2 regions of the Hydrogenophaga crocea genome follow, and region 2 is predicted to be linked to the other one. Evidence: predicted binding sites of a transcription regulator. Region 2 holds the regulator's gene; the other holds the start of a gene.
The links. Region 2 encodes FNR, which switches genes on or off when oxygen is low (the NO sensors DNR and NnrR bind a similar motif). Its sites were predicted from a motif close to TTGATNNNNATCAA; they were not measured.

Region 1 (15,166 bases), 1.6 Mb from region 2:
ATCGGCGAACTGCAGGTCGCCCTGGATGCGGGTGCCCTGTGCGATCAGGCTCTTGATCGGGGGCTGCTTGGTCTTGCCGAACATGGTGGGCTCCTCTGAACGTCGGTGGGTGTCACAGGCCGGACGTCTGGACCGACCGGACCGCGTTGCCCTGAAGGACCTTGGCGGTCACGGACTTGATCTCGGCCTGGGCAGGCAGCTCGACAACGCCTTCCTGGCGCAGGTAGCCCTTGACCAGCACCGCCTGTGGCGCCGGCGCCTGCTTGGCGGTCCAGGGCTTGCCCGCGAGCGTGCCGGCAAAGCTGATTTCCAGCGATCCGCGGAATTCTGGCGCACGGCGGCCCGGCTGGATCATGAGCACCTGCCAGCGCCACTGGGTGGGCGACAGGCGCTCGGCCTGCAGGCCGCGGATGGCGAGCTCGTCGCCGCTGCCTGCGGGCAGCAGGCGCTCGAAGAAGCCCAGGTCGGCACGCAGCGACTGGTTGTCGGCCTCGAGCTGGCGGATCTGCACCCGCAGCTGTTCGAGCAAGGCCTGCTCGATGGTGCGCTGGCTCTGCGCGACGTTGCCTTGCGCCTGCGACTCGGCGAGCTCGGTGCGCAGGCTCACCACCTCGCGGCGCAGCTGCTGAAGTTCCTGGCGCGCATTGCGGTCGAGGCCGGCCAGGTCGCGGCCGAACTCGAAGGCCCAGAGGGCCAGTGCGCCCGAAAAGCCCAGCATGAGCGCCAGCAGCAGCCAGCGCAGGGGCCAGGGCAGCGCCCCGCGCACCGACATGCGCGGCGCCCCTGCCGACCACCGCCTACGCCCCAAGCGCCAACGCATGCAAGCCTTTCATTCAAGTGCAAGCAAAAGAAAGCAAGGCCCAGAAAGCAGAAACCGCCCCAAGCGGAACTTGCAGGCGGTTTCTGTGGGCCGTGGCCGGAGGATCAGCGCTTGCTGAACTGCTTGCGGCGGCGTGCAGAGCGCAGACCGACCTTTTTCCGTTCCACTTCGCGGGCGTCGCGGGTCACGAAGCCGGCTTGCGACAGCGCGGGCTTGAGACTCGCGTCGTAGTCGATCAGCGCGCGGGTGATGCCGTGGCGCACCGCGCCGGCCTGACCCGATTCACCGCCACCGTGCACGTTGACCTGGATGTCGAAGGTCTCGGCGTGGTTGGTCAGCATCAGCGGCTGCTTGGCGATCATGATCGAGGTCTCGCGGCCGAAGAACACCGCGATGTCCTTGCCGTTGACCGTGATCTTGCCGCTGCCCTTCTTGAGGAACACGCGGGCGACGCTGGATTTGCGACGGCCGGTGCCGTTGTTCCATTCACCAATCATTCAGGGCTCCTTAGATGTCCAGCGCCTGCGGCTGCTGGGCGGTGTGAGGATGCTCGGCGCCGCCGTAGACCTTGAGCTTCTTGATCATGGCGTAGCCCAGCGGGCCCTTGGGCAGCATGCCCTTGACGGCCTTCTCCAGCGCGCGGCCGGGGTGCTTGGCCTGCATGTCGCGGAAGTTGGTGGCGTAGATGCCGCCCGGGAAGCCCGAGTGGCGGTAGTAGATCTTGTCGGTGGACTTGGTGCCCGTCACGCGCAGCTTGGCGGCGTTGACGACGACGATGAAGTCACCGGTATCGACGTGAGGCGTGTAGATGGCCTTGTGCTTGCCGCGCAGTCGGAGAGCCACTTCACTGGCAACTCGTCCGAGGACCTTGTCGGTCGCGTCAATCACAAACCACTCGTGCTTCACGTCAGCGGGTTTGGCGCTGAACGTTTTGGTCATGAGTTTTCTCTGTTACGAGGGTTTGGCGGCCCTTTTCCACGGTCGGCGGTTCTCTTTCGGAACCCTCTTAGGTGGTGTTGGAAGCTTCGCCGCGGGGCCAGCAAAAACGCTGCGAAGCCCGCGATTGTACGAAATCCGGGCGCCCGGGGCAATTCCGGCGCTACCATGCGCGGCCCATGTTCTCCTACCGCCACGCCTTTCACGCCGGCAACCACGCCGACGTGCTCAAACACCTGGTGCTGATCGCCACGCTGCGCCACCTCATGCTCAAGCCGCCCGCGATCACGCTGGTGGACACGCACGCAGGCGCTGGCCTGTACCGGCTCGACGGCGATTTCGCCGACAAGGGCGGCGAGGCGGAACACGGCGTGGTGCGCCTGTTTGCCGCACAGCGCCCCGCAAGCGGCCCCGCCCCCGCGAGCACGCCGCTGCTCGACGACTACCTCGACCTCGTGGCCGGCTTCAACCCCAGCGGCTCGCTGCGCGTCTACCCCGGCTCGCCCTTCGTGATCCAGCAGCTGATGCGCCACGAATCGCGCGACCGGCTCAAGCTGTTCGAGCTGCACCCGACCGACGGCAAAACCCTGTCGGCCAACATTGCCCAGCTCGACGCCGGCCGCGCGGTGGTCGTCAAGCGCGAAGACGGCTTCGAGGGCCTCAAGCCCCTGCTGCCGCCGCCCGCCGACGCCAAGGGCTCGCGCCGCGCCCTGGTGTTGATCGACCCGAGCTACGAACTCAAGAGCGATTACGCCAAAGTGAGCGCCTGCATACAGGACGCGCTCAAGCGTTTCGCCACCGGCACCTACGTGGTCTGGTACCCGGTGATCCCGCGCACCGAGGCGCACGACCTGCCGCGCAAGCTGCGCGGCCACGCCCAGCGCGCGGGCCGCCCCTGGCTGCACGCCACCCTGGCCGCGGGCCACCCCCCGCTCGCGCCCGACGAACGCCCCGGCCTCACGGCCAGCGGCATGTTCGTGATCAACCCGCCGCACACGCTCTCGGCCGCGCTGGCCGAGACCTTGCCGCTGCTGGTGAAGGTGCTGGGCCGCGGCCGCGGCCAGGGCCACACCCTGGAATCGGGCGAGGGCTGAGCCCGGCCCCACGCGCCGCCCGACGGTGCCACTCAATTAACCAACCGATCGGTCGGTTAATTTGTTAGACTGCGCGCCACGCCCCCGTTGGCGAGGAGACGCGCATGTACACCCAATCCTTCAACGTGCCCGACGGCGGCCCGCCCGCCGCGACCCTGCAGCCCGTGGCCACCGAGGCGGACGCCGCGCTGCAGGCCCATTTCGACGCCGTGATCGACGCCGACGGCAAGATCGAACCGCGCGACTGGATGCCCGAGGCCTACCGCAAGACGCTGGTGCGCCAGATCAGCCAGCACGCGCACAGCGAGATCGTGGGCATGCTGCCCGAGGGCAACTGGATCAGCCGCGCCCCCAGCCTCAAGCGCAAGAGCATCCTGCTGGCCAAGGTGCAGGACGAAGGCGGCCATGGCCTGTACCTCTACAGCGCGGCCGAGACCCTGGGCACCAGCCGCGACCAGATGTTCGACGCGCTGCACAGCGGCCGAGCCAAGTACAGCTCCATCTTCAACTACCCCACCTTGAACTGGGCCGACGTGGGCGTGATCGGCTGGCTGGTCGACGGCGCGGCAATCATGAACCAGATCCCCCTGTGCCGCTGCAGCTACGGGCCCTATGCGCGCGCCATGATCCGCGTCTGCAAGGAAGAGAGCTTCCACCAGCGCCAGGGCTACGAATCGCTGCTCACCATGATGCAGGGCACGGCCGAGCAGAAGGCCATGGTGCAGGACGCGGTGAACCGCTGGTGGTGGAAGTGCCTGGCCATGTTCGGCCCGCCCGACGACAACAGCCCCAACAGCGTGCAGGGCATGCGCTGGGGCATCAAGCGCATCAGCAACGACGCGCTGCGCCAGAAGTTCGTCGACGCCACCGTGCCGCAGGCCGAGGTGCTCGGCGTGACCCTGCCCGACCCCGAGCTCAAGTGGAACGCCGAACGCGGCCATTACGACTTCGGCGCCATCGACTGGGACGAGTTCTGGCAGGTCGTCAACGGCAACGGCCCCTGCAACAAGGAGCGCCTGGCCACGCGCGTGAAGGCCTGGGAAGACGGCGCCTGGGTGCGCGAAGCCGCGCTGGCCCACGCGCGCAAGCAACAGCAACGCCAATTGAAGGAGGCCGCATGAGCACCCCCGCTTTGAAGGAATGGCCGCTGTGGGAGGTGTTCGTGCGCAGCAAGCAGGGCCTGGAGCACAAGCACTGCGGCAGCCTGCACGCGAGCGACGCGCAACACGCGCTGCAGATGGCGCGCGATGTGTACACGCGCCGCCAGGAAGGCGTGAGCATCTGGGTCGTGCCCTCGGCGAGCATCACCGCGAGCGAGCCCGATTCGAAAGACGCGTTCTTCGACCCCGCGGCCGACAAGATCTACCGCCACCCCACCTTCTACGAGATCCCCGAGAAAGTGGGGCACATGTGAGCGCCGCGCCGGTCGATCACCTGCTGCACCTGGCCGACAACGCGCTGCTGCTCGGCCAGCGCAACGCCGAGTGGGCGGGCCACGGCCCCATCCTCGAAGAGGACCTCGCGCTCGCCAACCACGCGCTCGACCACCTGGGCCAGGCGCGGCTGCTCTACCAGCACGCGGCCGCGCAGATCAACGCCGACCCGCAGCAGGCGCAGCGCTTCGCACACCTGCAGGGCGCACGCGTGGACGGTGGCGTCAGCGAAGACACGCTTGCGTACTTCCGCGGTGCGCACGAGTTCCGCAACTTCACGCTGCTCGAACTGCCGCACCACGGCCCGCTCGCGGGCCCCGCGCGGCAAGACCGCGACTTCGCCACCACCACGGTGCGCAATTTCCTCTACGCCGCGCTCATGGCGCTGTGGTGGGAACGCCTGCAGCACAGCGCCGACGCGCAGCTCGCGGGCATCGCGGCCAAATCGCTCAAGGAGGTGCGCTACCACCTGCGCCACGCGGGCGACTGGCTGGTGCGCCTGGGCGACGGCACCGACGACAGCCGCGCGCGCGCGCAGGCCGCGCTCAACCACCTGCTGCCCTACACGCAGGAATTCTGGATCGGCGACGCCGCCGAAGCCGCGGCCGTGGCCAACGGCACCGGCGTGGCGCTCGCGGCGCTCAAGCCGGCCTGGGACGCCCTGGTCGACGAGGCCGTGGCCGAGGCCACGCTCAAGCGGCCCGCCGACGGCGGCTACGTGACGCAGGGCCGACACGGCGTGCACTCCGAGCACATGGGCTTCGTGCTCGCCGAGATGCAGGGCCTGGCGCGCGAGCACCCCGCGGCCGTGTGGTGAGGCCATGAACCCGGCGCTGCGCACCGACCCGCTGGACGCCGTTCGCGCGGCCATCGCGCCCCTGAGCGATCCCGAGATCCCGGTGGTGAGCCTGAGCGAACTCGGCATCCTGCGCGAGGTGCGCAGCGGTGCCGACGGCGTCACCGAGGTGGTGATCACGCCCACCTACAGCGGCTGCCCGGCCATGGGGCAGATCGAGGACGACATCCGCGCCGCGCTCACCGCGGCCGGCCTCGAAGCGCGCGTGGTCACGCAGCTCGCGCCGGCCTGGACCACCGACTGGATGACGCCCGAAGCGCGCGAGAAGCTGCGCGCCTATGGCATCGCGCCGCCCAACGGCCGCGCCGCGCACGGCAGCGACAAGGTGGTCACCTTCGCGCGCCGCGCCGCGACGCAGCCCGTGCCCTGCCCGCGCTGCGGCTCCACCCACACCACCGAAACCTCGCCCTTCGGCTCGACCGCATGCAAGGCGCTCTACCGCTGCCTCGACTGCCTCGAACCCTTCGACCTCTTCAAGCCCTACTGACCATGAGCACCAGCCCCCGCGGATTCGTCGAACTGCCCGTCGCGCGCGTGAGCCCCGAGGCCGCGGGTTCGGTGGCCGTCACGCTGGCCGTGCCGCCCGAACAGCGCAGCGCCTTTGCGTTCGAGCCGGGCCAGTTCCTCACGCTGCGCGCCCTCATCGGCGGCCAGGACGTGCGTCGCAGCTACTCCATCAGCAGCCCGCGCAGCGTGTACACGCACAAGGGCGAGCTCACGCTGGGCATCCGCCCGGTCGAAGGCGGCGTGTTCAGCAACTGGGCGGCCACGCAGCTCAAGGCCGGCGACACGCTGCTGGCCATGCCGCCCGATGGCCGCTTCACCGTGCACCGCCCGCGCGCGATCCACCGCGTGGGCTTCGCGGCGGGCTCGGGCATCACGCCCATCCTGTCCATCATGACCAGCACGCTCGAAGAATCGCCCACGGCCAAGTTCACCCTGGTCTACGGCAACCGCCGCATGGCCAGCGTGATGTTCAACGAGGCGCTGCAAGACCTCAAGGACCGCTTCCGCGACCGGCTCACGCTGGTCCACATCCTCTCGCGCCAGGCGCAGGAGGTGCCGCTGCTCGAGGGCCGCATCGATGGCGAGAAGGTACGCGCGCTGATCGCGGCGCTGCTGCCCGTGCCCAGCATGGACGAGGTCTTCATCTGCGGCCCCGAGGCCATGATCGAGGCCACAGAGCAGGCCCTGCTCGGCGCGGGCGTGAAGCCCGAGCGCATCCACACCGAGCGCTTCAGCTCGCCCGCGCTCGACGCCCTGCCGCGCGCGCAGCGCGCCCAGGTGCAGCTCGGCCACGTGGACGCCAGCGCCGGCGAGGTGGCCCTCACCGTGGTGCTCGACGGCAAGCCGCACGCGCTGCGCATGGGCCGCGACCAGCACGTGCTCGACGTGGCGCTCGAGGCCGGGCTCGACCTGCCCTGGTCGTGCCGCGGCGGCGTGTGCTGCACCTGCCGCGCCAAGGTCATGCAGGGCAGCGTGGCCATGGACAAGAACTTCACGCTCGAACCCTGGGAGACCGACCAGGGCTTCGTGCTGAGCTGCCAGGCCCGGCCCACGAGCGACACGCTCGTGGTGAGCTACGACGAGCGTTAACGCACACCGCCGGGCCGGGGCCCGGCGGCATCGGGCCTCAGAAGCGCCAGCCCAGGCCCACGCCCACGAGCAGCGGGTCGACCTTGAAGCTGCCGACCTTTGCGCCGCCGGCGCTCACGTCGGTCTTGATGTAGGCCTTTTTCACATCGACGTTGAGGTAGAGGTTCTTCGCCAGCGGGATGTCCACGCCCACCTGCAGCGCCGGGCCCCAGCTGTTGCGGTCGATGTCGGCCACGCCGCCCAGCAGGTTCACCGAGCTGAAGCGCGTGTAGTTCAGGCCCGCGCCCACGTAGGGCTTGATGCCGCTGTCGGTGTGGAAGTGGTACTGCAGCGTGAGCGTGGGCGGCAGGTGCTTGAGCGTGCCGATCTCGGCGCCGTTCGAATACACGTGCTGCTTCTGCGGCACGGTCAGGATCAGTTCGGCCGCGATGTTGGGCGAGAAGAAGTAGCTGAAGTCCACCTCGGGCAGCCACTTGTTGTCGATCGACAGGCCCAGGCCGGTGCTGTCCTTGTTGGCGCTGTCCAGGTGCACGGCGCGTGCGCGCACGAGCACGGTGCCTTCCTTGAAGTCCTGCGCCAGGGCGGCGCTGGAGGCGAAGAGGCCAGCCGTGACCGCCACGGCCGCGGCGATGTGATGCAGTTTCATGGTCGTCTGTTTGCGATGCCGGGGAACAGTCCCCACACGCATTACAGAAGTCCCCCGCTGGCGCGGATTTGCGTCAGATCAAGGCCGCGGACGCGGCCTGCTGCAGCGCAGCAGGCGTTTGACGCAGGTCAAGGCCGCGCGTCGTCCACGGCCAACAGCACGACCGCGCCCACGCCCTCGCGCAGCAGGCCCAGACGCTCGGCCGCGGCGCGGCTCAAGTCGATGATGCGGCCCTGCGCATAAGGGCCGCGGTCGTTGATGCGCACCACCACCGACGCGCCATTGCCCGGGTTGAGCACGCGCACGCGCGTGCCGAAGGGCAGCGTGCGGTGCGCCGCGGTGAGCGCATTCATGTCGAAGGCCTCGCCGTTCGCGGTGCGGCGGCCGTGGTGGCGGTCGCCGTACCACGAGGCCATGCCGCGCTCGATCACCTCGGCCTCGTCGACCGCCACGGCCGGTGCACCGCCCGCGTCGCGCGGCGCGGGGCCGGTCGCGCACCCGGCCAGCGCAGCGACCAGCACGAGCGAGAGCAGGCGTTGCAAGGCCATGGCGTCAGTGGCCGTCGAGGCGGCGCAGGATCTCGAGCGTGGCCACGCTCTGGTTCATGGTGTAGAAGTGCAGCCCCGGCACGCCCGCGTTGCGCAGCTGGTCGCAGAGGTCGGTCACGACGTCGAGGCCGAAGGCCTTGATGGACGCGGTGTCGTCGCCGTAGGCCTGCAGGCGCAGCCGGATCCAGCGCGGGATCTCGGCGCCGCAGGCGTCGGAGAAGCGCAGCAGCTGCGCCGAACTCGTGATGGGCATGATGCCCGGCACCACCGGCACCTCGGCGCCCAGGCGGTGCGCGTCGTCGACGAAGCGGAAATACGCGTCGCTGTTGTAGAAGTACTGCGTGATCGCCGAGTGCGCACCGGCCTTCACCTTGGTCACGTAGGCCTTGAGGTCGGCCTCGGGCGACTTGGCCTGCGGGTGCACCTCGGGGTAAGCCGCGACCTCGATGTGGAAGTCCTCGCCGGTCTCGGCGCGGATGAAGGCCACGAGATCGCTCGCGTACTGGAACTCACCGCCCAGGCCGTAGCCGCTGGGCAGGTCGCCGCGCAGCGCCACCAGGCGCTTCACGCCCATGGCCTTGAGCTGCGCGAGCTGCGCGCGCACCGAGGCGCGCGTGGCGCCGATGCACGAGAAGTGCGAGGCCGCGTCCACGCCCTCGGCGAGGATCTCGCGCACGGTGCCGAAGGTGCCCTCTTGCGTCGAACCGCCCGCGCCATAGGTGACGGAGCAGAACAGCGGCTGGCGCACATAGAGCTGCTGGCGCACGGCGCGCAGCTTCTCGGCGCCTTCGGGCGTCTTGGGCGGGAAGAACTCGAAACTGATGGGCAGGTTCATGCCGGTTTCCGAATGAAGACGAAGAACTCGCGGTTGCCATCGCCACCGGCGATGGCGCTGTCGAAATAGTCGAGCAGCTGCAGGCCCAGGCCTTGCAGCGCGTCGGTGATGCGCGTGCGCACGCGGGCGTGGCTGGCCGCGTCTTTCACGAGCCCGCCCTTGCCGATGTCGCCAGGCTGCAGCTCGAACTGCGGCTTGACCAGCACCAGTCCGTGGCCGCCCGCTTTCAGCAGCGGCAGCAGCGCCGGCCACACCAGCGTCTGCGAAATGAACGACAGGTCGCCCACGATCAGGTCGAACGGCGGCTCGGCGCCGGCCGCGCGCAGTGCGTCGGCGTCGAGCTCGCGCGCGTTCGTGTGTTCGAGCGCGATCACGCGCGGGTCGCTGCGCAGGCGCGCATGCAGCTGGCCGCTGCCCACGTCCACGCCCACCACCTGCGCGGCACCGCGCTGCAGCAGGCAGTCGGTGAAGCCGCCGGTGCTCTGGCCCACGTCGAGCGCGCGCAGGCCCTGTACCGCAAAGCCCGTGTGCGCAAGCGCGCCTTCGAGCTTCAAGCCGCCGCGCGACACGTAGCGCGCCTCGGCGGCGTCGGACAGTTCCAGCTCGGCCAGCGGAGACAGCACCTCGCCGTTCTTGGCGACGGGCCTCCAGGCCTGCCCCGCCCCGAGCCGCCAGCGCACGCCCGCGGCGATCAGCCGCTGGGCCTGCGAGCGCGACGCCGCGAGTCCGCGCTCGACCAGCAACTGGTCGGCACGCACGGCCGCGATCAATAGCGGTACGTGTCGGGCTTGTAGGGGCCTTGCTTGGGCACGCCGATGTAGGCGGCCTGATCGTCGGTCAGCTCGGTGAGCATGGCGCCGACCTTCTTCAGGTGCAGGCGGGCCACCTTCTCGTCGAGGTGCTTGGGCAGCACGTAGACCTTGCCGATGTCGTAGGCCTCCTTGTGGGCGAACAGCTCGATCTGCGCGATGGTCTGGTTCGCGAAGCTCGAGGACATCACGAAGCTCGGGTGGCCGGTGCCGCAGCCCAGGTTCACCAGGCGGCCCTTGGCGAGCAGGATGATCTTCTTGCCGTCGGGGAAGATCACGTGGTCGACCTGCGGCTTGATCTCTTCCCACTGGCACTTCTCTTCGAGCTGCGCCACCTGGATCTCGTTGTCGAAGTGACCGATGTTGCAGACGATGGCCTGGTCTTTCATGGCGGCCATGTGCGCGTAGGTGATGACGTCGCGGTTGCCGGTGGTGGTCACGAAGATGTCGGCCTTGTCGGCGGCGTACTCCATGGTCACGACCTTGTAGCCTTCCATCGCGGCCTGCAGGGCGTTGATGGGGTCGATCTCGGTCACCCAAACCTGGGCCGACAGCGCGCGCAGCGCCTGGGCCGAGCCCTTGCCCACGTCGCCGTAGCCGCAGACCACGGCGACCTTGCCGGCGATCATCACGTCGGTGGCGCGCTTGATGCCGTCGACCAGCGACTCGCGGCAGCCGTAGAGGTTGTCGAACTTGCTCTTGGTGACCGAGTCGTTGACGTTGATGGCGCGGAACATCAGCGTGCCCTTGGCCGACATTTCCTTCAGGCGGTGCACGCCCGTGGTGGTCTCTTCGGTCACGCCGATGATCTCGGCGCTCTTGCGGCTGTACCAGGTGCTGTCTTGCGCGAGCTTGGCCTTGATAGCCGCGAACAGGATGCGCTCTTCTTCGCTGCCGGGGTTGGCCAGCACCGAGGGATCCTTCTCGGCGCGCTTGCCCAGGTGCATGAGCAGCGTGGCGTCACCGCCGTCGTCGAGGATCATGTTGGGGCCTTCGCCCGGCGTGCCCTTGGGGCCGAAATCGAAGATGCGGTGGGTGTAGTCCCAGTAGTCGACCAGGGTCTCGCCCTTGATGGCGAACACCGGCGTGCCGTTGGCCGCGATGGCGGCGGCGGCGTGGTCCTGGGTGGAGAAGATGTTGCACGAGGCCCAGCGCACGTCGGCGCCCAGCGCCTGCAGCGTCTCGATGAGCACCGCGGTCTGGATGGTCATGTGCAGCGAACCGGTGATGCGCGCGCCCTTGAGGGGCTGCTTCTCCGCGTATTCCTCGCGGATGGCCATGAGGCCGGGCATCTCGGTTTCGGCGATGCGGATCTCTTTGCGGCCCCAATCGGCCAGGTTGATGTCGGCAATGGCGCTATCGGCGCTGACGGGGTTCACTCGTGCATTCATGTGGCGCTCCTGTGAGGTGGAAGCACGGCACGGCGGGGGCGGATGAAAAAGCCCATCACACGTGCAGTGGATGAGCGTCGTTGCAAACAGGGGTCCGAGCCTCACGCCCGCGGCCCGCTCGGTGCGGGTGGGGCGCTGCAACGCTCCTCGGATGGGGCGGAATTCTATCCAAGCCGCCGCCGCACGGGTGCAACAGATCGCACACAGGCGACGGGCGCGAGGGGGTATGGCGCGCTGTGCGACACTGCCGCCCCCATGCAGCCCACCCCCCTGGCCCACTGGCCCCTGGCCGAGCGCGCGCGCATCCACGGCGTGCTCACCGACATCGACGACACGCTCACGGCCGACGGCGCGCTCGCGCCAGAGGCCGAGGCCGCGCTGCAGCGCCTGCGCGCCGCCGGGCTGCCGGTGTTCGCGGTCACGGGCCGCCCCGCGGGCTGGAGCGAGCCCTTCGCCCTGGCCTGGCCGATCGACGCCATCGTGGCCGAGAACGGCGCCGTGGCGCTGTGGAACGACAAGGGCCGGCTGCACAAGACCTATGCGCAGGACGCGGCCACCCGCCGGCAGAACGCCGAGCGGCTGCAGGCCGCGGCCGCGCGTGTGCTCGCCGAGCTGCCGCACGCGCGCCTGGCCACCGACAGCGCGGGCCGCGAGACCGACATCGCGATCGACCACAGCGAGCACGCCCACCTGGGCGAGGCCGACATCGCGCGCGTGGTCGCCATCCTGCGTGGCCTGGGGCTCACGGCCACCGTGAGCTCCATCCACATCAACGCCTGGATCGGCGCGCACGACAAGCTCAGCGGCGCGCGCTGGATCGTGCGCGAGCGCCTGGGCCGATCGCTCGACGACGAGATCGCGCACTGGGTGTACGTGGGCGACTCCACCAACGACGCCGTCATGTTCGCGCGCTTCCCGCACAGCGTGGGCGTGGCCAACGTGGCGCGCTTCTGGCCGCAACTCAGCCACCACCCGCGCCACGTGGCACCGCGCGAACGCGGCGCGGGCTTCGCCGACGTGGTGGACGCCGTGCTCGCCGCGCAGGCCGCGCCATGAGCGAGCACCCGCTGCCGGCGCGGGGCCTGCCCGCCGCGCCGCCCGCGCACGCGCGCCTGGGCCTCACCGCCGTCTTCGGCGCCACCTTCTTCGAGCTCGTGGGCTACTTCATGCTCACGCCCCTGCTGCTGCTGCGTCTCAAGGACGGCGGCGTGTCCACCGCGCTCGCGGGCGTGTTCGCGGCCAGCGGCTGGCTCGGCATCCTGCTCATGGTGCCCTTTGCCTCGGCCGTCACGCAGCGCCTGGGCCGCCGGCCCACGCTGTGGCTGTCGGCGCTGATCCCCACCGTGGCCACCATCGGCTTCGCGCTGTCGGACGCCCTGCCGCTGTGGTTCGCGCTCAAGATCGCCGCGGGCATGGCCTCGGGCCTGCGCTGGGTGCTGGCCGAGGCCCTGGTGGCCGAGTTCGCGCCACCCGCGCAGCGCGGCCGCTACGTGGGCCTGTTCGAAACCCTGGTGGGCATCACCTTCGTGCTCGGGCCGCTGGTGCTGGCCTGGGTCGGCCCGCAGAGCGAGGCCGCGGTGTGGGCCGCGTTCGGCTTCATGGCGGTGGGCCTGGGCTGGAGCCTGCTCACGCCCCGCGTGCCGCCCGCGGCCGACGCGCACGAGGCCCGCGTGGGCCTGCGTGGCGTGTGGCACGCGCTCGCCGCGCACCCGCTGATCATGACCGTGGGCTTCGTGGGCGGCTTCTTCGAGAGCGGGCTCACGTCCATCCTGCCGCTCTACGGCCTGGCCCTGGGCCTGGGCGCGGTGGCGGCCGCGCTGCTGGTGTCGGCCAGCGGCCTGGGCAGCGCGCTCATGATGCTGCCCGCGGGCGTGCTGGCCGACCGCATGGCGCACCACCCCAAGGCCCGCTGGGGCGACGCGCGCAGCACGCGCCTCACGCTCATGCGCGTGTGCGCGGCCATCACGCTCGGCGGCACGCTGCTCATTCCTTTCGTGGCCGGCACGCCTTGGCTCGCCGCGCCCGTGGCCTTCGTGTGGGGCGGCGCGGGCGGCTGCCTCTACACGCTCGCCATGATCGACATCGGCTCGCGCGAGCAGGGCATCACCCTGGTCAACAGCACCGCGGTGCTGGTGATGAGCTATACCCTGGGCGGCGTGCTCGCACCGGCCCTGGGCGGCGCGGCGCTGCAGTGGTCGCCCACGCTGGGTTTTCCGGCGCTGCTGGTGGGGGTGGCGGCGCTCGGGGTATGGTTGCTGCGGCGCCGGGAACCCTGAGCGGCGGGGCGGCGTCCCACGTCCATTCACACGAGGACACCGCCCATGGCCATTCCCTGGATCGCCGCGCTCAAGATCATCCCCTGGGGTGACGTGATCGAGCACGCCCCCAAGGTGCTCAACGCCGCGCGCAAGCTGCTCGACAAGAACAAGGCCCCGGCCACGCCGGTGCCTGCGGGCCCGCCGCTCGACCCGGCCGCCGAACCCCCGACCCTGGGCGAGCTGCGCAACCGCCTGATCGAGGCGCGCCAGCTCATCGACCAGCAGGCCGCCGTTCAACAGCAAATGGCGCAGACGCTGAGCGAGCTCGCCGAGCAGAACGCACGCCTGGTGGAGGCGGTGCAGCTGCTGCGGGTGCGCACGCGGGTGTTGATCGCGGCGGTGGGGGTGTTGGCGGTGGGGGCGGCGTTGCTTCTATCAAGATAGCAACAAGATTCGATTTCATGCGGGCTCTGACCCGATGCTCTGGGGAACCGTGCCAACGGGGGAGACGACACAAGGCCGTCCTGGTCAACCCCCTGCCGCATCGGAGCACGCCCCATGAACAAGACCACGCTGTCGCCGGCCTCATCCCGCTACGCCCAAAAGCCCGCCTCGTACGCAGCCACGGTCGCCGCGGAAGAAGACCAGTACGACGCCGGCCCCTTGACCGAAACGGTCAGCAACGCGCTGAAAGCGCAGCCGCCTGCAACCACCGCATCGTCGGACGCGCCGGTGCTCTTCCGGCGCTGGCACGAAGGCGTCGCCTTCATGGGCCTGGGGCCCTCGGCCGGATTGCTGCGCATCAATGACCAGCGCACCAAGGACTGGACCGCGCGCACCTGGGCCCTGGTTCAGATGCGCAGCCTCTACACCACCTACCCCCACAAGCACCGGGGCAATGCCAAGGTCGCTGCCGCCTGCCGCGAGCTGAACACCCTGTGCAACCGCAACGACGTGCAGCGCAGCGGCCTGCCATGCAACCGCAACCTGCTCCGGCTCCTGCTGGAGCTCACGGCCGCCGACGAAGAGCTGGCTGTTGGTCTGCAGGCCACCCCCCCCGAGTTCACGCGCCCCCAGTCGATGAACTTCCAGAACCCCTTGCCAACCATCGAGGAAGTGCCCGCATCGCCTCCGCGCGTGCCCCCGCTGGCCGTGGCGCACCTGGCCCGCACGCCCGCGTCACTGACCGATCGGCGCGCTTCAAGGCGCGACGAGGGAGGGGAGCAGCGCTCGACACCCCGGGTCACCGCGCTGTCGCGCCGGTCGAAGACCCACGAGCGGTCTGCGCCAAGGCCACAACCCGGCAGTGGCGGCGGCCCCGAGAGCAACGCCCCGGCCCCCCAGTGACACGGCCCACATGCCTTGCACCATCGAGCCGATCCCATGATTCACAAATCGCACAAATCGCCCCGGCCGCTGCTCACGCTCGCCGAGGTCATGGCCCGCGAGGCCGCCGACCCCGAGCAACGCACGGTGGGGCCGATGTACCAGGTGGTGGTGGCCAAGCGCGACCGCATGGTCCGCAAGCACATCGATTTCGAGCGGCATCCCAAAGCCCTGTACGTCAGACCCGATGCGGACGGCCAGGCCGTGCTGAAGATCAAGGGGCATGTCAAGACGCCCCGCGTCCTCGTCCTCGACCTCGCGGGCGGCGACGCGCTGCTGCAAAGCGAAGCGGGCATGGGCCAGCTGCAGCAGCTCATTGCCGTCTACCGGCGCAAGCACGGTGGCAATGCGCTCGTGGAGCAGGCCTGCGAGGATCTGCGGCAGCTGTGCCTGACCGCGAAGGGCCACAAGAACCAGTTTCCGGTCGACAGCCTGTGCGAGGCGCTGAAGGTGTTGCACGACGCCGACCATCCCGTCAGCCCGCCCACACTCACCGACCACATCACGGCGCCAGACATCGGCCACCTGCCGCCCAAAGAGGTGGGGCACCCGCGCCCC
Region 2 (15,166 bases):
CTTGGGGTGCCAGAACACCGTGCCCGGCGAGTGCTCGTCGAGGTGAAACAGATCGAGTTCGCGGCCGAGCTTGCGGTGGTCGCGCTTCTCGGCCTCCTCGAGCATGGTCAGGTACTGCTGCAGGTCTTCCTTGCTGGCCCAGGCCGTGCCGTAGATGCGTTGCAGCATCTCGTTGCGGTGGTCGCCGCGCCAGTAGGCGCCGGCCACCTTCATGAGCTTGAAGTGCTTGAGCTTGCCCGTGCTGGGCACGTGGGGGCCGCGGCACAGGTCTTCGAAGCCGCCCTCGCGGTACAGGCTCACGTCTTCGTTGGCCGGAATGCTCGCGATGATCTCTGCCTTGTAGTGCTCGCCCAGGGCCTTGAAGTGCGCCACGGCCTCGTCGCGCGGCAGCACGCGGCGCTCGACCTTCTCGTCCTTGGCGGCGAGTTCGGCCATGCGCTTTTCGATCGCGGCCAGGTCCTCGGGCGTGAAGGGGCGCTTGTACGAGAAGTCGTAGTAGAAGCCGTTGTCGATCACCGGGCCGATGGTCACCTGGGCGTCGGGGTAGAGCTCTTTGACGGCATAGGCCAGCAGGTGGGCCGTGGAGTGGCGGATCATCTCCAGGCCATCGGCGTCCTTGGCGGTCACGATGGCCAGCGATGCATCGCGGTCGATGGTGAAGCTGGTGTCGACCAGCTTGCCGTCCACCTTGCCGCCGAGCGCGGCCTTGGCCAGGCCGGCGCCGATCGACGCGGCCACGTCGGCCACGGTGACCGGGGCGGGAAAGCTGCGTTGCGAACCGTCGGGAAGCGTGATCTGGGGCATGGTGCGGGTCCGGAAAAACAAAAGCGCGGCAGGGGCCGCGCTTTCGTGGGGGAGAAGGGAGGGGATCGGGCAGGCGCGAACTGCTGGCCTCAAAGGGCCACGGAGAAGATCTCCTGAGTTCGCGGTGTCATAACCGACATGCCTTTCTCGTTCTTGCTGATTGCGAAAGACGGGAATTGTCCCACAAACTCCGCGCATGACGCTGCGCACCGCCTCGCTGGCCTTGGTCCTCGCCACGCTCCTGAGCGCCTGCGCACAGGCGCCCGCCCCCACCGGCCCGCTGGGCATCGCCTTCGTGACCGTGCCCGCCGGCACGTTCGACATGGGCAGCGACGAGCCCGTGGACACGCTCGCCGCCGCCTACCCCGGCCTGGAGCGCTCGCGCTTCGAGGGACTGACCGACGAAGCCCCCGTGCACCGCGTGCGCATCACGCGCGCCTTCGAGATGAGCCGGCACGAGGTGACGGTGGGGCAGTTCCGCGCCTTCCTGCAGCGATCGGGCCACGTGCCCGAGTCGATCGCCGATGGCACCGGTGGCTACGGCTACAACCCCGGCTACGACCCGGCCACCACCGCCCGGCGCGACGCCTTCGAAGGCCGCCAGCCGCGCTACTCGTGGCAGAACCCCGGCTTTCCCCAAGGCGACGACCACCCGGTGGTCAACGTGACCTGGAACGACGCCATGGCCCTGGCGCGCTGGCTCTCGGCCCAGGACGGCCGCACCTACCGCCTGCCCACCGAGGCCGAATGGGAGTACGCCTGCCGCGCCGGCAGCAAGGGGCGCTACCAGCACGGCAACGAACCCGAAGGCCTGCTCCGCGCGGGCAACACCTTCGATCAGGACGCCGCCGCGAACTGGCCGACCTGGCGCGAACGCGCCCTGCCCGGCCGCGACGGCCACGCCTTCACCGCGCCCGTGGGCTCGTTCGCGCCCAACGCCTTCGGACTGCACGACATGCATGGCAACGTGTGGGAATGGGTGTCCGACTGGTATGGCGAAGACTATTACGCGCGCTCGCCCACCAACGACCCCGCCGGCCCGGCGGACGGCAATGTGAAAGTGCGCCGCGGCGGTTCGTGGCACACCTGGCCGCTCTACACGCGCTGCGCCTTCCGCAACTGGAACACGGTGCAGACGCGCTACCCGCTCGTGGGCATCCGGCTGGTGCGCGAACAGCCAGCGCCCCACTGATCGCGGGATTGAGGGCCTCGGCCCTTACTGCGCGCCGACCTTGACCTCGGGCGCTGCCGCCGGCGGGTCGAGCGGCTCGAGCAGGCTCTTGGGCGGGTTCTTCTTGAGCTCGCCCGCGAACACCACCTGCTCGGGGCTCATGCACTCGTCGGCCACGCGGCGGCCGAGCTTCTGGCTCATGAGCATGGACTTGTTGCCCAGCTGCAGCCAGAGCGCACCGCGCTTGGGGTCTTCGAGCCGGATGGCGCCGGTGCGGCTTTCCACCGGGTGCATGTAGAAGCGGCCACCGCTGCCGCCGCTCACCTGCACCACGAAAAAGCCGGCCCGCTTGGCCGGCGTCACCTGCACCGAGGCGCCGAGCTCGCAGGGCATCTTGCCCACGTACACGCGCTGGGCGATGGCCAGATCCGCCTCGCTGAGCGTGACCGAACTGTCCTCTTCGATCGGCGTCATTTCTTCGACCGCCTTGGCGGCCGAGCGCGCGAGCGGCGGTTTGGCGGGTTTGGACGCAGCGGGCTTCGCGGCCGGGACTGCGGTTTGCGCCACGGCCGCCAAAGGGACGAAGGCCAGGGCGCTCAGGGTAAGGGCAAAGGGCAGCAGTTTCATGGGGCGCGAGTCTGCCCGTTCGCGGGCCGAACGGGTGTTCGCAGTTGTTTCGCCCGCCCAAAAAAAGCCGCCCCGAAGGGCGGCTTTGTCTCCTCGGAATCCGATGGATCCGGCTCAGTGGAACTGCTCTTCCTCGGTCGAGCCGGTCAGCGCTTTCACGCTCGACGAGCCGCCCTGGATCACGGTGGTCACGTCGTCGAAGTAACCCGCGCCCACTTCCTGCTGGTGCGACACGAAGGTGTAGCCCTGCTCGCGCGCCTTGAATTCGGGCTCCTGCACCATCTCGGTGTAGTGCTTCATGCCTTCGCCGCGGGCGTAGGCGTGGGCGAACTGGAAGGTGTTGAACCAGTTGATGTGGATGCCGGCCAGCGTGATGAACTGGTACTTGTAGCCCAGCGCCGACAGCTCGTCCTGGAACTTGGCGATGGTCTTGTCGTCGAGGTTCTTCTTCCAGTTGAACGAGGGCGAGCAGTTGTAGCTCAGCAGCTTGCCCGGGCTCTTGGCGTGCACGGCCTGCGCGAACTCGCGCGCGAAGCCCAGGTCGGGCGTGCCGGTTTCGCACCACACCAGGTCGGCGTAGGGCGCGTAGGCCACACCGCGGCTGATGGCCTGCTCGAGGCCGTTCTTCACGCGGTAGAAGCCTTCCTGCGTGCGCTCGCCGGTGAGGAAGGGCTTGTCGTTGGCGTCGTGGTCGCTGGTGATCAGGTTGGCGGCCTCGGCGTCGGTGCGGGCCAGCACGATGGTGGACACACCCATCACGTCGGCGGCGAAACGCGCGGCGATCAGCTTTTCGATGGCTTCTTGCGTGGGCACGAGCACCTTGCCGCCCATGTGGCCGCACTTCTTCACGGCCGCCAGCTGGTCTTCGAAGTGCACGCCCGCGGCACCGGCGGCGATCATGTTCTTCATGAGCTCGAAGGCGTTGAGCACGCCGCCGAAGCCGGCTTCCGCGTCGGCCACGATGGGCAGGAAGTAGTCGATGAACTCGGCGCTGCCCGGCTCGATGCCGCGGCTCCACTGGATCTCGTCGGCGCGCTTGAAGGTGTTGTTGATGCGGCGGACCATGGTCGGCACCGAGTCGTACGCGTAGAGCGACTGGTCGGGGTACATGGTTTCGCTGGTGTTGCCATCGGCGGCCACCTGCCAGCCCGAGAGGTACACGGCTTCCAGGCCGGCCTTGGCCTGCTGCATGGCCTGGCCAGCGGTGATGGCGCCGAAGGCGTTCACGTAGCCCTTCTTGGCACCACCGTTGATCTTTTCCCACAGCTTCTCGGCGCCGCGCTTGGCCAGCGTGTGCTCGATGCTCATGCTGCCGCGCAGGCGCACAACATCGGCGGCGCTGTAGCCGCGCTTGATGCCTTTCCAACGGGGGTTCGTCGCCCAGTCTTTCTCCAGGGCTTCGATCTGCTGAGCGCGGCTGAGCTGCTCGGTGAGGGATTGGGGCATGGAAACTCTCCTTGGGTTGGTGAAAACGGAGGCCTCGCTGCGGGATGCAAGGGCGGTGCCTGTGCCACCACTGTATGTCTTATAGAAGACCCGCGAGAGCTCTTGTGTCTTATATAAGACAAATATTTTTTCGTTGAAAATCAATGGCAAACAAGTTCGATTTTTCAATGCGGAATTCCATCTCCCATATCAAGAAATTTTTGCGCGGCGCAGCATGAACCCGCTTCACGATATGAAAAGCAGATTCCTCATCGCGAAAGCCCGTGCCCGGCCTGAGGCATCATGCGCACCTCCTCCGTGCAAGCCACTCCCTCTGTGACCTCCCTTCACCGCGCCACGGCCTACGCCAGCCTGGGTCTGAGCATGGCGCTCGTGGGCAGCTACGTCGCGCTGTCCAAGCCCCTGGTGGCCGTGTTCCCCGTGTTCCTGCTCGCCTGGTTGCGCTTTGGCATCGGCGCCGTGGCCATGGCGCACTGGCTGCGCAAACCCGCCGACGAACCGCCAATCACCCCGCGCACGCGAGCGCTGCTGTTCCTCGAATCCTTCCTGGGCAACTTCCTGTTTTCGGTCTGCATGCTGTTCGGCGTGAGCATGACCACCGCGGTCGCCGCGGGCGTGGTGATGTCGTCCATCCCGGCGGTGGTTGCGATCCTGAGTTGGATCTTCCTGCGCGAGCGCATCGGGCGGCGCACCACCGCGGGCATCGCCTGCGCGGCGCTGGGCATCGGCTTGTTCTCGCTCGACAAGGGCGGCGCGGGCGCGGCGGTGGACGGCGGCCGTGCCCTGTGGGGCAACCTGCTGGTGTTCGCGGCGGTGGTGTGCGAGGCCTCTTACGTGGTGATCGGCAAACGCCTCACCGAGGGCCTGGGGCCCAAGCGCATCTCGGCGCTGATCAACCTCTGGGGCCTGGCGCTGGTCACCCCCATGGGGCTCTGGGCCGCGCTCGCGTTCGACTTCAGCGCCGTGGCGGCGCCCGTGTGGCTGCTGCTGGTGTTCTATGGCCTGGCGGCCAGCGTGTGGACGGTGTGGCTCTGGATGACCGGCCTCAAGACCGTGCCGGCCTCGCAGGCCGGCGTGTTCACCGTGATGCTGCCGATCAGCGCCGCGCTCATCGGTGTGCTGTTCATGGGCGAGCGGCTCACACCGCTGCAGTTGCTGGCCTTCGGCATCGCGCTGCTCGGGCTGCTGCTGGCCACCCTGCCCTCGCGCGCGCCGCGCTGAGCCTCAGGCCGCCCCGGGCGCGCACCACAGGCCGCTCGGCTGGGTGATGCCCATCCACAGCGCCCAGCCCGAGGCCAGCATGAGCACCAGCCCGGCGAGGCGTATGCCCATGCCGCCGCTGCGCCACTCGCCCAGGCGCAGCAACAGCCAGGGCCCGGCCAGCAGCGACACCGAGGTGCCGAGCGCGAACAGCGCCATCACGCCCGCACCTTCGAGGGCATTGGCACTCAACGCCGCCACCAGCAGCGCCGAATACAGCAGGCCGCATGGCATGAGCGCCCAGCCGAACCCGAGCACGAAGGGCGCGCGCGGCCCGAGCGCGGCCATGGCCGGGCGCGCCTTGCGCCATACGCCCTGCCCGAGCCGGTCGACCCAGGCCGGCTGGCGCGCCTGCCACAGCAGCACGGCGCCCAGCAGCAGGGCCGCCACATGGAACATGGTCCACACCGGGCGCAGCGCGGCGCTGTGCTCGCCCACCCAGGCCAGGCCCTGCACCGAGCCGCCCGCGAGGGCGCCCATGAGCGCATAACCCGCGATCCGGCTGCCCTGGAAGGCCAGCAGGGCCTGCGTGCTGCGCGGCGCCGCGGCGCGCGAAATGCCGGCGCAGGCCGCGCCGCACATGGCCACGCAGTGGGGTCCGCCCACGAGGCCCATGAACAGTGCGGTGATGGCCAACGAACCCGTCATGGTCAGAGGATGCGCGAGAACCGGGCCCGGTCCTGGTCCACCTGCAGGTGGCGGTCGAAGACCATCGCGATCGCGCGCACCAGGTACCAACCGCGCTCGGTCACGTGCACGCCGGCGTCGTCGATGCGCACCAGGCCCTGTTCGGCGAAGTCCTCGAGCTGCTCGAGCTCGCGCGCGAAGTAGCGGCGGCTGTCCACCAGGTGGCCCTGGTCGATGGATTCGTACAACAGCACGCCCTGGCACATGATGGACATGATGACCGCGCGGCGCATGAGGTCGTCGCGCGAGAGCGCGAGGCCGCGCACGATGGGCAGCCGCCCCTGGTCGAGCAGGTCCACGTACTCGTCGAGCGTCTTGGCGTTCTGGCTGTAGGTCGCGCCCACGCGGCCGATGGCCGACACGCCGAGCGCGATCAGGTCGCAGTCGGGCTGGGTGCTGTAGCCCTGGAAGTTGCGGTGCAGCCGGCCCTGGCGCTTGGCCACGGCCAGCGCGTCGTCGGGCAGCGCGAAGTGGTCCATGCCCACGTAAACGTAGCCCGCCTCGCCGAGTGCGTCGAGCGAGGCCGAGAGCATGGCGAGCTTGTCGGCCGCACCGGGCAGTTCGGCCGACACGATGCGCCGCTGCGGCTTGAAGCGCGCAGGCAGGTGCGCGTAGCCATACAGGGCCACGCGGTCGGGCCGCAGTTCGGCGAGCTGCGCCAGCGTGCGCCTGAACGACTCGGGCGTCTGCAGGGGCAGGCCGTAGATCAGGTCCACGTTCACGGATTCGAAGCCGATGCGGCGCGCCGCGGCCATGAGCTCGAACACCTGCGAGGCGGGCTGGATGCGGTGCACGGCCTTCTGCACCGCGGGGTCGAAGTCCTGCACGCCGAAGCTCAGGCGGTTGAAACCCAGGCGCTGCAGCGTCTGCAGGCGCGTGGCGTTCACGGTGCGCGGATCGACCTCGATCGAGTACTCACCGCCCGGCACCAGCCGGAAGTGGCGCTTGAGCATGGCCATCAGGTCTTCGAGCTCGGCGTCGGACAGAAAGGTGGGTGTGCCGCCGCCCAGGTGCAGCTGGGACACCGACTGCCCCGAGCCCAGGTGCTCGATCTGCAGCTCGAGCTCGCGCGAGAGGTGGCGCAGGTACTCGGCGCCGCGCGAATGGTGTTTGGTGATGACCTTGTTGCAGGCGCAGTAGTAACAAACCGATTCGCAGAAAGGCACGTGCACGTAGACCGACAGCGGCAGCGCGAGCGAGCCCGCGCGGCGCTGCTCCAGGGCCTGGCGGTAGTCCTGCTCGGTGAAGGCTTCGACGAAACGGTCGGCCGTGGGGTACGAGGTGTAGCGAGGCCCCGGCACGTCGTAGCGCTTGAGCAGGTCGTCGGAAATGGCGTGGCTCACGGAAGACTTTGGTGATGTAGACGGGCCCACTGTGCCCCAGGGCCTGTGGGGAAGGTTTGATCCGCGTCAATCGCACGCGCCGAAACGGTGTCTCTAGGGGTATGCTCGGGCTTGTTGAGGGAAATCATCACATGCTTATGGACGTCCATCGCATCAAAGTGGCCTGTTCGGGCTGCAATCTGCGCGAGTTGTGCCTGCCCATGGGTCTCAACCCCGACGAGATGGACAAGCTCGACCACCTCGTCTCCACGCGCAAGCGCATCAAGCGCGGCGATGCGCTGTTCTCCGCGGGCGACAGCTTCACCTCGCTCTATGCCGTGCGCTCGGGCTTCTTCAAGACCCGCGTCACCAGCCCCGACGGCCGCGACCAGGTCACGGGCTTTCAGATGGCGGGCGAGATCATCGGCCTCGACGGCATCGTCAACGACCGCCACTCGTGCGACGCCGTGGCGCTCGAAGACGCCGAGGTCTGTGTGATGCCCTTCGACGAGGTCGAGGCGCTGTCGCGCGAGTTCACCACGCTGCAGCACCACGTGCACCGCATCATGAGCCGCGAGATCGTGCGGGACCACAGCGTGATGCTGCTGCTGGGCAGCATGCGCGCCGAGGAGCGCCTCGCGGCCTTCCTGCTCAACCTGGTGCAGCGCCTGCAGGCGCGCGGTTTTTCGCCGTCCGAGTTCAACCTGCGCATGACGCGCGAGGAGATCGGCAGCTACCTGGGCATGAAGCTCGAAACCGTCAGCCGCACGTTCTCGAAGTTCGTCGACGACGGCGTGATCGAGGTCAAGCAGCGCTACGTGCACATCAAGGACACCGAGGCGCTGCGGCGCATCGTGAACCCTCAGACCTGCGGCTGATCCTCGGCCGGTGCGACCAGCACCGCGGTGAGCGCTCCCGCGACCGCGATGACGGCCCAGAAAACAAAAAAGCTCACCGTGTAGACCGCGGCGCGCGACCACTCCAGCGCCTGGCCGTGCCAGTGCAGCTGGCCCGGGTCGACCAGGGCGAACACCAGCATCTCGAGCACCCCGGCCAGCAGGAAGGCCGGCCAGGCCACCGCCATCGAGCGCCGCACGTTCATGCTCAGGGCTCCCGTGCCACCGGGGAGGCGGCGTGGTTGCGCGCCTGGTGCGCGGGTTGCAGCTTGATGAGCGCTGCTTCGCGCTCGGCGCCCTGCAGCGCACGGGCCTGCTGCAGCGTGGCCTCGTACTCGCCCTTGTCGATCACGGGGTCGGCGCCGTGGACGGCGATGACGGCGGTGGCGATGGCCGCCACCACCACGGCCAGCGGCCCGCCCACGACCAGCCACATGGGGCCCACGCGCCACCAGGGCACGGGGTGGGTGACAGGGTTCGATTCGGCGTTCATGGTTTTCTCCTGGACATTCAGCGGGGCACGAGGAAGGTGGTCTTCTCGCGCACCTGCAGGCCGGCCTCCTGCGGCGCGCTCACGTCGAAGACGATGGGGTGCGAGCCGCTGCCGGCCGCGCCCGGCGGCAACTGCACCCGCGCGGCCACCGAGCGCACCTCGGCCGGGTCGACATGCACCAGCGCGTCGGACGCGAGTTCGATGCCCGGCAGGCCTTCGACCCGGACCCGGTAAGTCTGAGGAACTTCGGTGGCGTTCATGATCTGCAGCCGGTAGACATTCTCGATGCGGCCCTGCCCCACCTCGCGCGCCAGCGCGCCGCGGTCGCGGATCACGTCGACCTTGAGCGGCACACGCAGCGCCAGGCTGCCGAGCACCGCGAGCGTGATCGCGGCCAGGATGCCGCCGTACACCAGCACGCGCGGGCGCAGCGCGCGGCGCAGCATCTGCGCACGGCTCCAGCCCTGGGCGAGTCCGTTCTGGGTGGTGTAACGGATCAGGCCGCGCGGGTAGCCCACCTTGTCCATCACGTCGTCGCACACGTCGATGCACGCGCCGCAGCCGATGCACTCGTACTGCAGGCCCTTGCGGATGTCGATGCCCGTGGGGCAGACCTGCACGCACAGCGTGCAGTCCACGCAGGCGCCCAGGCCCAGGGCCTGGGGATCGGCCTTCTTGCTGCGCGCGCCTCGCGGCTCGCCACGCCGGGCGTCGTAGGTCACGATCATCGTGTCCTTGTCGAACATCGCGCTCTGGAAGCGCGCGTAAGGGCACATGTACTTGCACACCTGCTCGCGCAGGAAGCCGGCATTGCCATAGGTGGCGAAACCGTAGAACAGCACCCAGAAGGTCTGCCAGGGCCCGAGCGCGAACGTGGCAACCAGCCCCGAGAGCTCGCGAATGGGCGTGAAGTAACCGACGAAGGTGAAGCCGGTCCACAGGCCCACCGCGGCCCACAGCCCGTGCTTGAGCGCCTTCTTGCCGACTTTGCCCGCGCTCAGCGGCGCGGCGTCCAGGCGCAGGCGCGCGCTGCGGTCGCCTTCCACGCGGCGCTCGATCCACAGGAACATCTCGGTGTAGACCGTCTGCGGGCAGGCGTAGCCGCACCACAGGCGCCCGGCCACCGCGGTGAACAGGAACAGCGCGAGCGCCGAGATGACCAGCAGCCCCGTGAGGTAGATGAAGTCCTGCGGGTAGAGCACCAGCGGGAAGATGAAGAAGCGCCGCGCTTCGAGGTCGAACAGCACGGCCTGGCGCCCGTTCCACTGCAGCCAGGGCAGGCCGTAGAAGAGCAGTTGCGTGGCCCAGACCAGGGCCCAGCGCCACTTAGAGAACAGGCCCGACACCGAGCGCGGATGGATCTTCTGGCGCGAGGCGTAGAGCGAGACCATCACCTCCTCGTCGCCCGCGCCCGGGGTGGCGGGCACGGGCTGGATGGGGATGACGCGCGGGGTGCCTGCGTCGGCCGGCTGGCTCATGACTCGCTCACTGGGCAGGACGGTTCGACAGGCCCCAGACGTAGGCGGTCAGCACGTGGATCTGGTCGGCCGTGAGCAGCTGGTTCTGCGCCGGCATGTGGTTGCTGATGCCCTTGGTCACCGCGCGCACCACCGCCTCTTCGCCCCAGCCGTGCAGCCAGATGTCGTCGGTGAGGTTGGGCGCGCCGATCGCGGTGTTGCCCTTGCCGTTGGCGCCGTGGCAGGCGGCGCAGGCCGCGAACTTGGCCTGGCCCTGCGAGGCGCGCAGCGCATCGTGCGGGCTGCCCGAGAGGCTGAGCACGTAGTGCGCGAGGTTGCGCACGTCCTCGGCACTGCCCACGGCGGCGGCCATGGGCGGCATCATGGCCTGGCGGCCCTCGGTGATGGTCTTGGTGATGGTGGCGGGATCGCCGCCGTGCAGCCAGTCGCTGTCAGTGAGGTTGGGGAAGCCCTTGGAGCCGCGCGCGTCCGAGCCATGGCACTGGGCGCAGTTGTTCATGAACAGGCGCTCGCCGATGGCCATGGCCTTGGCGTCGCCCGCGAGCTTTTCAGGGGGCTGGCCGCGGAACTCGGCGTACAGGGGCGCGATGGCCGCCTGCTGGCGCTGCACCTCGGCCGTGTGCTGGCCCTGCGAGCTCCAGCCCAGCACGCCCGCGTAGCGGCCGAACATGGGATACAGCAGGCCGTAGGCCAGCGCAAAAACCACGGTGATGACGAAGAGGTAGACCCACCACTTGGGCAGCGGGTTGTTGAGCTCGCGCAGGTCCTCGTCCCAGACGTGACCGGTGGTGTTGTCCTGGTGCGCCTTGACCTTGGCCTTGCCGCTGATCCACAGCAGCAGGGCGCAGGCGATGATGCTGACCAGCGTGAGGCCGGCCACGTAGAGATGCCAGAAGTCGCTAGTGAAGTCGCTCATGATCTTGTTCTCTCATTCGTCCTGGAACGGCAGCCGTGCGGCCTCGTCGAAGCGTGCCTGGTTGCGGCGCGACCAGGCCCAGGCCACGATGCCCACGAACACGCCCAGGCTGATCACCGTGACCAGCGAGCGCAGGATGTTGATGTCCATGGCGGCCTCCCTCACTTCATCGCGGTGCCGAGCACCTGCAGGTAGGCCACCAGGGCGTCGAGTTCGGTCTTGCCCTGAACGGCTTCCACCGAGCCCTTGATCTCGTCGTCGCTGTAGGGCGCGCCCAGGCTGCGCAGCACTTCCATGCGGCGCGGCAGGCCGTCGGCCTTCACGGGCTTCTTGTCGAGCCAGGAATAGGCCGGCATGTTCGACTCGGGCACCAGATCGCGCGGGTTGTTCAGGTGGATGCGGTGCCACTCGTCGCTGTAGCGGCCGCCCACGCGCGCCAGGTCGGGGCCGGTGCGCTTGCTGCCCCACTGGAAGGGCCGGTCGTAGACGAACTCGCCCGCCACCGAGTAGTGGCCGTAGCGCAGCGTCTCGGCCTGGAAGGGGCGGATCATCTGCGAGTGGCAGTTGTAGCAGCCCTCTTTCACGTACACGTCGCGGCCCGCGAGCTGCAGCGCGGTGTAGGGCTTCAAGCCTTCCACGGGTTGCGTGGTCGACTTCTGGAAGAACAGCGGCACGATCTCGACCAGACCGCCGACGGCGATCACCAGCACGATCAGCACGATCATGAGGAAGTTGCTGGTCTCGATCCGCTCGTGGGAGAAACCGGTGGTTTTTTCTGCATTGGCCATGGTGCGAACCTCAGGCGTGGGCGGTTTGGGCGGCAGGGATGCGCACGGGCTCGATGCGGCCCTGGCGCGCGGTCATGATGGTGTTCCACAGCATCACGCCCATGCCGGCGAGGTAGAGCACGCCACCGGCGAGGCGGATCACGTAGAAGGGGAACGTGGCCTTGACCGACTCGACGAAGGTGTAGGTGAGGCTGCCGTCGGGGTTGACCGAACGCCACATCAGGCCCTGCATCACACCGGCGATCCACATCGCGGCGATGTAGAGCACGATGCCGACGGTGGCGATCCAGAAGTGCAGCTCGATCGCGGGCACCGAGTACATCTTCTTCTGGCCGTACAGGCGCGGGATCAGGTAGTACATGGAGCCCATGGTGACCAGGCCCACCCAGCCCAGCGCGCCCGAGTGCACGTGGCCGATGGTCCAGTCGGTGTAGTGCGACAGCGCGTTGACCGTCTTGATCGACATCATCGGGCCCTCGAAGGTCGACATGCCGTAGAACGAGAGCGAGACGATCAGGAAACGCAGGATCGGGTCGTCGCGCAGTTTGTGCCAGGCGCCCGAGAGGGTCATGATGCCGTTGATCATGCCGCCCCAGCTCGGCGCGAGCAGGATCAGCGAGAACACCATGCCCACCGATTGCGCCCAGTCGGGCAGCGCGGTGTAGTGCAGGTGGTGGGGGCCCGCCCACATGTAGGTGAAGATCAGGGCCCAGAAGTGCACGATGGACAGCCGGTACGAATACACCGGGCGCTCGGCCTGCTTGGGAATGAAGTAGTACATCATCCCGAGGAAGCCGGCCGTGAGGAAGAAGCCCACGGCGTTGTGGCCGTACCACCACTGCACCATCGCGTCCTGCACGCCCGCGTAGGCCGAGTAGCTCTTGAACAGGTCCACGGGCACCGCGGCGCTGTTGACGATGTGCAGCACCGCCACGGCCAGGATGAAGGCGCCGAAGAACCAGTTGGCCACGTAGATGTGGCGCACCTTGCGCATGCCCACGGTGCCGAAGAACACCACCGCGTAGGCCACCCACACGGCGGCGATCAGCAGGTCGATCGGCCACTCGAGCTCGGCGTATTCCTTGCCCTGCGTGATGCCCAGCGGCAGCGTGATCGCCGCGGCCACGATCACCAGCTGCCAGCCCCAGAAGGTGAAGGCCGCCAGCGTGTCGGAGAACAGGCGCGTGTGGCAGGTGCGCTGCACCACGTAGTAGCTGGCTGCGAACAGGCCGCAGCCGCCGAAGGCGAAGATCACCGCGTTGGTGTGCAGCGGCCGCAGCCGGCCGTAGCTGAGCCATTCGATGCCCAGGTTGAGCGCGGGCCAGGTCAGCTGCGCGGCGATGATCACGCCCACCAGCATCCCCACCACGCCCCAGATCACGGTGGCGATGGCGAATTGCCGGACCACCTTGTCGTTGTAGACCGCGGCTTGCGCGGTTGCCTTGTCGTTGAAGGCCATTCGGATACTCCTCTGGATGTTGCAGAAGGAGTGTCTCCGGCGGGCCCTGGGGGCGGCTTGACTTAAGTCAAGCGCCGCTCATTCGTCCGTGAGGATCCGCTCGCCTTCGCGGTCCACGTGGTCGAACTGGCCTGCCTGCAGGGCCCACCAGAACAGGCCGATGACGCCGAACACGATCAGCACCGACAGCGGGATGAGGAGATAGAGCACGTCCATGGCGGATCTGAAGTTCAGCGGCTCAGGCGCCAGGCGTTGGCGATCACCAGCAGTGAGCTGGCGGCCATGCCCAGGCCCGCGAGCCAGGGGGGCATCCAGCCGATCAGGGCCAGCGGGATGCAGACCGCGTTGTACACCGCGGCCCAGACCAGGTTCTGGCGCACCACGCGCAGCGTGCGGCGCGCCAGCAGCAGGGTGTCGACCACGTCCATCACGCGCCCGCCCTGCACCACCGCGTCGCTGCGCGCCTGCGCCAGCGGCGCGGCGCGGCCGAGCGCGAAGGACGCGTCGGCCCAGGCCAGCACCGGCCCGTCGTTGAGACCGTCGCCCACCATGGCGATGCGCCAGCCGCGCTGTTGCAGGGCCTGCACTTCCTGCAGCTTGCGCTCGGGCGTGGCCTCGGCCAGCACGTGGTCCACGCCCACGGCCTGCGCCACGTGGTGCGCCGGCGCGGCGCGGTCGCCCGAGATCAGCCAGGTCTGGATGCCGAGCTGGCGCAGCCGCTGCACCGCGGCGCGCGCGTCTTCGCGCAGGCCTTCGCTGAAGCCGATGGTGGCCAGCCAGCCGTGGTCGTCGGCCAGGTAGGTGCGCGGGCCGTCCACGTCGAGCTCGGGCATGGTGCCGATGAACAGCGCCGAGCCCAGGCGCACGCGGCGGCCGTCGGGCAGTCGCGCCTCCACGCCCTGCCCCGGCTCTTCGCGCAGGCCCTCGAGCGCGGGCAGGGGCAGCTCGGCCGGCACCACAGCCATCACGCCGCGCGCCACCGGGTGCAGCGAGCCGCGAGCCAGCGCTGCGGCCAGCGCCAGCACCTGGGTGCGGTCGGCCCCGGTGCGCAGGTGCAGGTCGCGCAGCACCAGGTGGTCGTGCGTGAGCGTGCCGGTCTTGTCGAACACCACCGCGTTCACCGAGGCCATGGCCTCGAAGGCCTGCAGCCGGCGGATCAGCACGCCGCGGCGCGCGAGCGCGCCCGCCGAGGCCAGCATGGCCGCGGGCGTGGCGAGCGACAGCGCGCATGGGCAGGTGACGATGAGCACCGCCACCGCGACCGCCAGCGACTTTGACGGGTCGATCTGCCACCAGGCGATGCCGGCCGCGGCGGCCGCGAGCATCACCAGCACCAGGAAGGGCCCGGCGATGCGGTCGGCCAGTTCGGCCAGGCGCGGCCGCTCGGTGGCGGCGCGCTCCATCAGGCGCACGATGTGGGCGTAGCGCGTGTCGGACCCCACGCGGTCGAGCCGCATGCGCGCCAGGCCCGCGAGGTTGAGGCTGCCGGCCACCAGGGCGTCGCCGCAGCGGCGCGCGAGCGGGCGCGACTCGCCGGTGAGCAGGGCCTCGTCGACCGTGGCGTGCGCGTCGAGCAGCACGCCGTCGCCCGGAAAGGCCTCGCCCGCGCGCACGTGCACCACGTCGCCGGCCGCGAGGCGGCGCACCGACACGGTCTCGCGCGTGCCGTCGGCGCGCTCGCGCTCGCACGAGGCGGGCAGGCGGTTGATGAGCGCGTCGAGCGCCCCGGCGGTGCGCTCGCGCAGCCGCGCCTCGAGGTAGCGCCCGCCGAGCAGGAAGAACACGAACATGGTGAGCGAGTCGTACCAGACCTCGTGGC

Region 1: a site for FNR is predicted at 7,450-7,463, ahead of G9Q37_RS19370 (OmpW/AlkL family protein). Genes of this name have one in related genera too.

The regions. Positions count from the first base shown of each region.
Region 1 is NZ_CP049989.1:4,074,225-4,089,390, reverse strand. It holds gene G9Q37_RS19420 (bactofilin family protein) at 1-84, opposite strand, end outside; gene G9Q37_RS19415 (DUF6776 family protein) at 113-772, opposite strand; gene rpsI (30S ribosomal protein S9) at 925-1,317, opposite strand; gene rplM (50S ribosomal protein L13) at 1,328-1,759, opposite strand; gene G9Q37_RS19400 (23S rRNA (adenine(2030)-N(6))-methyltransferase RlmJ) at 1,936-2,850, shown strand; gene paaA (1,2-phenylacetyl-CoA epoxidase subunit PaaA) at 2,955-3,971, shown strand; gene paaB (1,2-phenylacetyl-CoA epoxidase subunit PaaB) at 3,968-4,264, shown strand; gene paaC (1,2-phenylacetyl-CoA epoxidase subunit PaaC) at 4,261-5,100, shown strand; gene paaD (1,2-phenylacetyl-CoA epoxidase subunit PaaD) at 5,105-5,626, shown strand; gene G9Q37_RS19375 (2Fe-2S iron-sulfur cluster-binding protein) at 5,629-6,735, shown strand; gene G9Q37_RS19370 (OmpW/AlkL family protein) at 6,773-7,381, opposite strand; gene G9Q37_RS19365 (septal ring lytic transglycosylase RlpA family protein) at 7,510-7,929, opposite strand; gene metF (methylenetetrahydrofolate reductase [NAD(P)H]) at 7,934-8,764, opposite strand; gene G9Q37_RS19355 (TlyA family RNA methyltransferase) at 8,761-9,522, opposite strand; gene ahcY (adenosylhomocysteinase) at 9,531-10,964, opposite strand; S-adenosyl-L-homocysteine riboswitch at 11,030-11,119, opposite strand; gene G9Q37_RS19345 (HAD-IIB family hydrolase) at 11,220-12,020, shown strand; gene G9Q37_RS19340 (MFS transporter) at 12,017-13,240, shown strand; gene G9Q37_RS19335 (hypothetical protein) at 13,286-13,666, shown strand; gene G9Q37_RS19330 (hypothetical protein) at 13,781-14,569, shown strand; gene G9Q37_RS19325 (hypothetical protein) at 14,606-15,166, shown strand, end outside.
Region 2 is NZ_CP049989.1:1,146,113-1,161,278, reverse strand. It holds gene thrS (threonine--tRNA ligase) at 1-804, opposite strand, end outside; gene G9Q37_RS05675 (formylglycine-generating enzyme family protein) at 1,001-1,996, shown strand; gene G9Q37_RS05670 (hypothetical protein) at 2,021-2,602, opposite strand; gene aceA (isocitrate lyase) at 2,717-4,048, opposite strand; gene G9Q37_RS05660 (DMT family transporter) at 4,331-5,269, shown strand; gene G9Q37_RS05655 (sulfite exporter TauE/SafE family protein) at 5,273-5,956, opposite strand; gene hemN (oxygen-independent coproporphyrinogen III oxidase) at 5,959-7,338, opposite strand; gene fnr (fumarate/nitrate reduction transcriptional regulator Fnr) at 7,476-8,195, shown strand; gene G9Q37_RS05640 (hypothetical protein) at 8,180-8,419, opposite strand; gene G9Q37_RS05635 (nitrogen fixation protein FixH) at 8,422-8,706, opposite strand; gene ccoG (cytochrome c oxidase accessory protein CcoG) at 8,724-10,184, opposite strand; gene ccoP (cytochrome-c oxidase, cbb3-type subunit III) at 10,192-11,100, opposite strand; gene G9Q37_RS05620 (cbb3-type cytochrome oxidase subunit 3) at 11,113-11,250, opposite strand; gene ccoO (cytochrome-c oxidase, cbb3-type subunit II) at 11,262-11,888, opposite strand; gene ccoN (cytochrome-c oxidase, cbb3-type subunit I) at 11,899-13,347, opposite strand; gene ccoS (cbb3-type cytochrome oxidase assembly protein CcoS) at 13,426-13,563, opposite strand; gene G9Q37_RS05600 (heavy metal translocating P-type ATPase) at 13,578-15,166, opposite strand, start outside.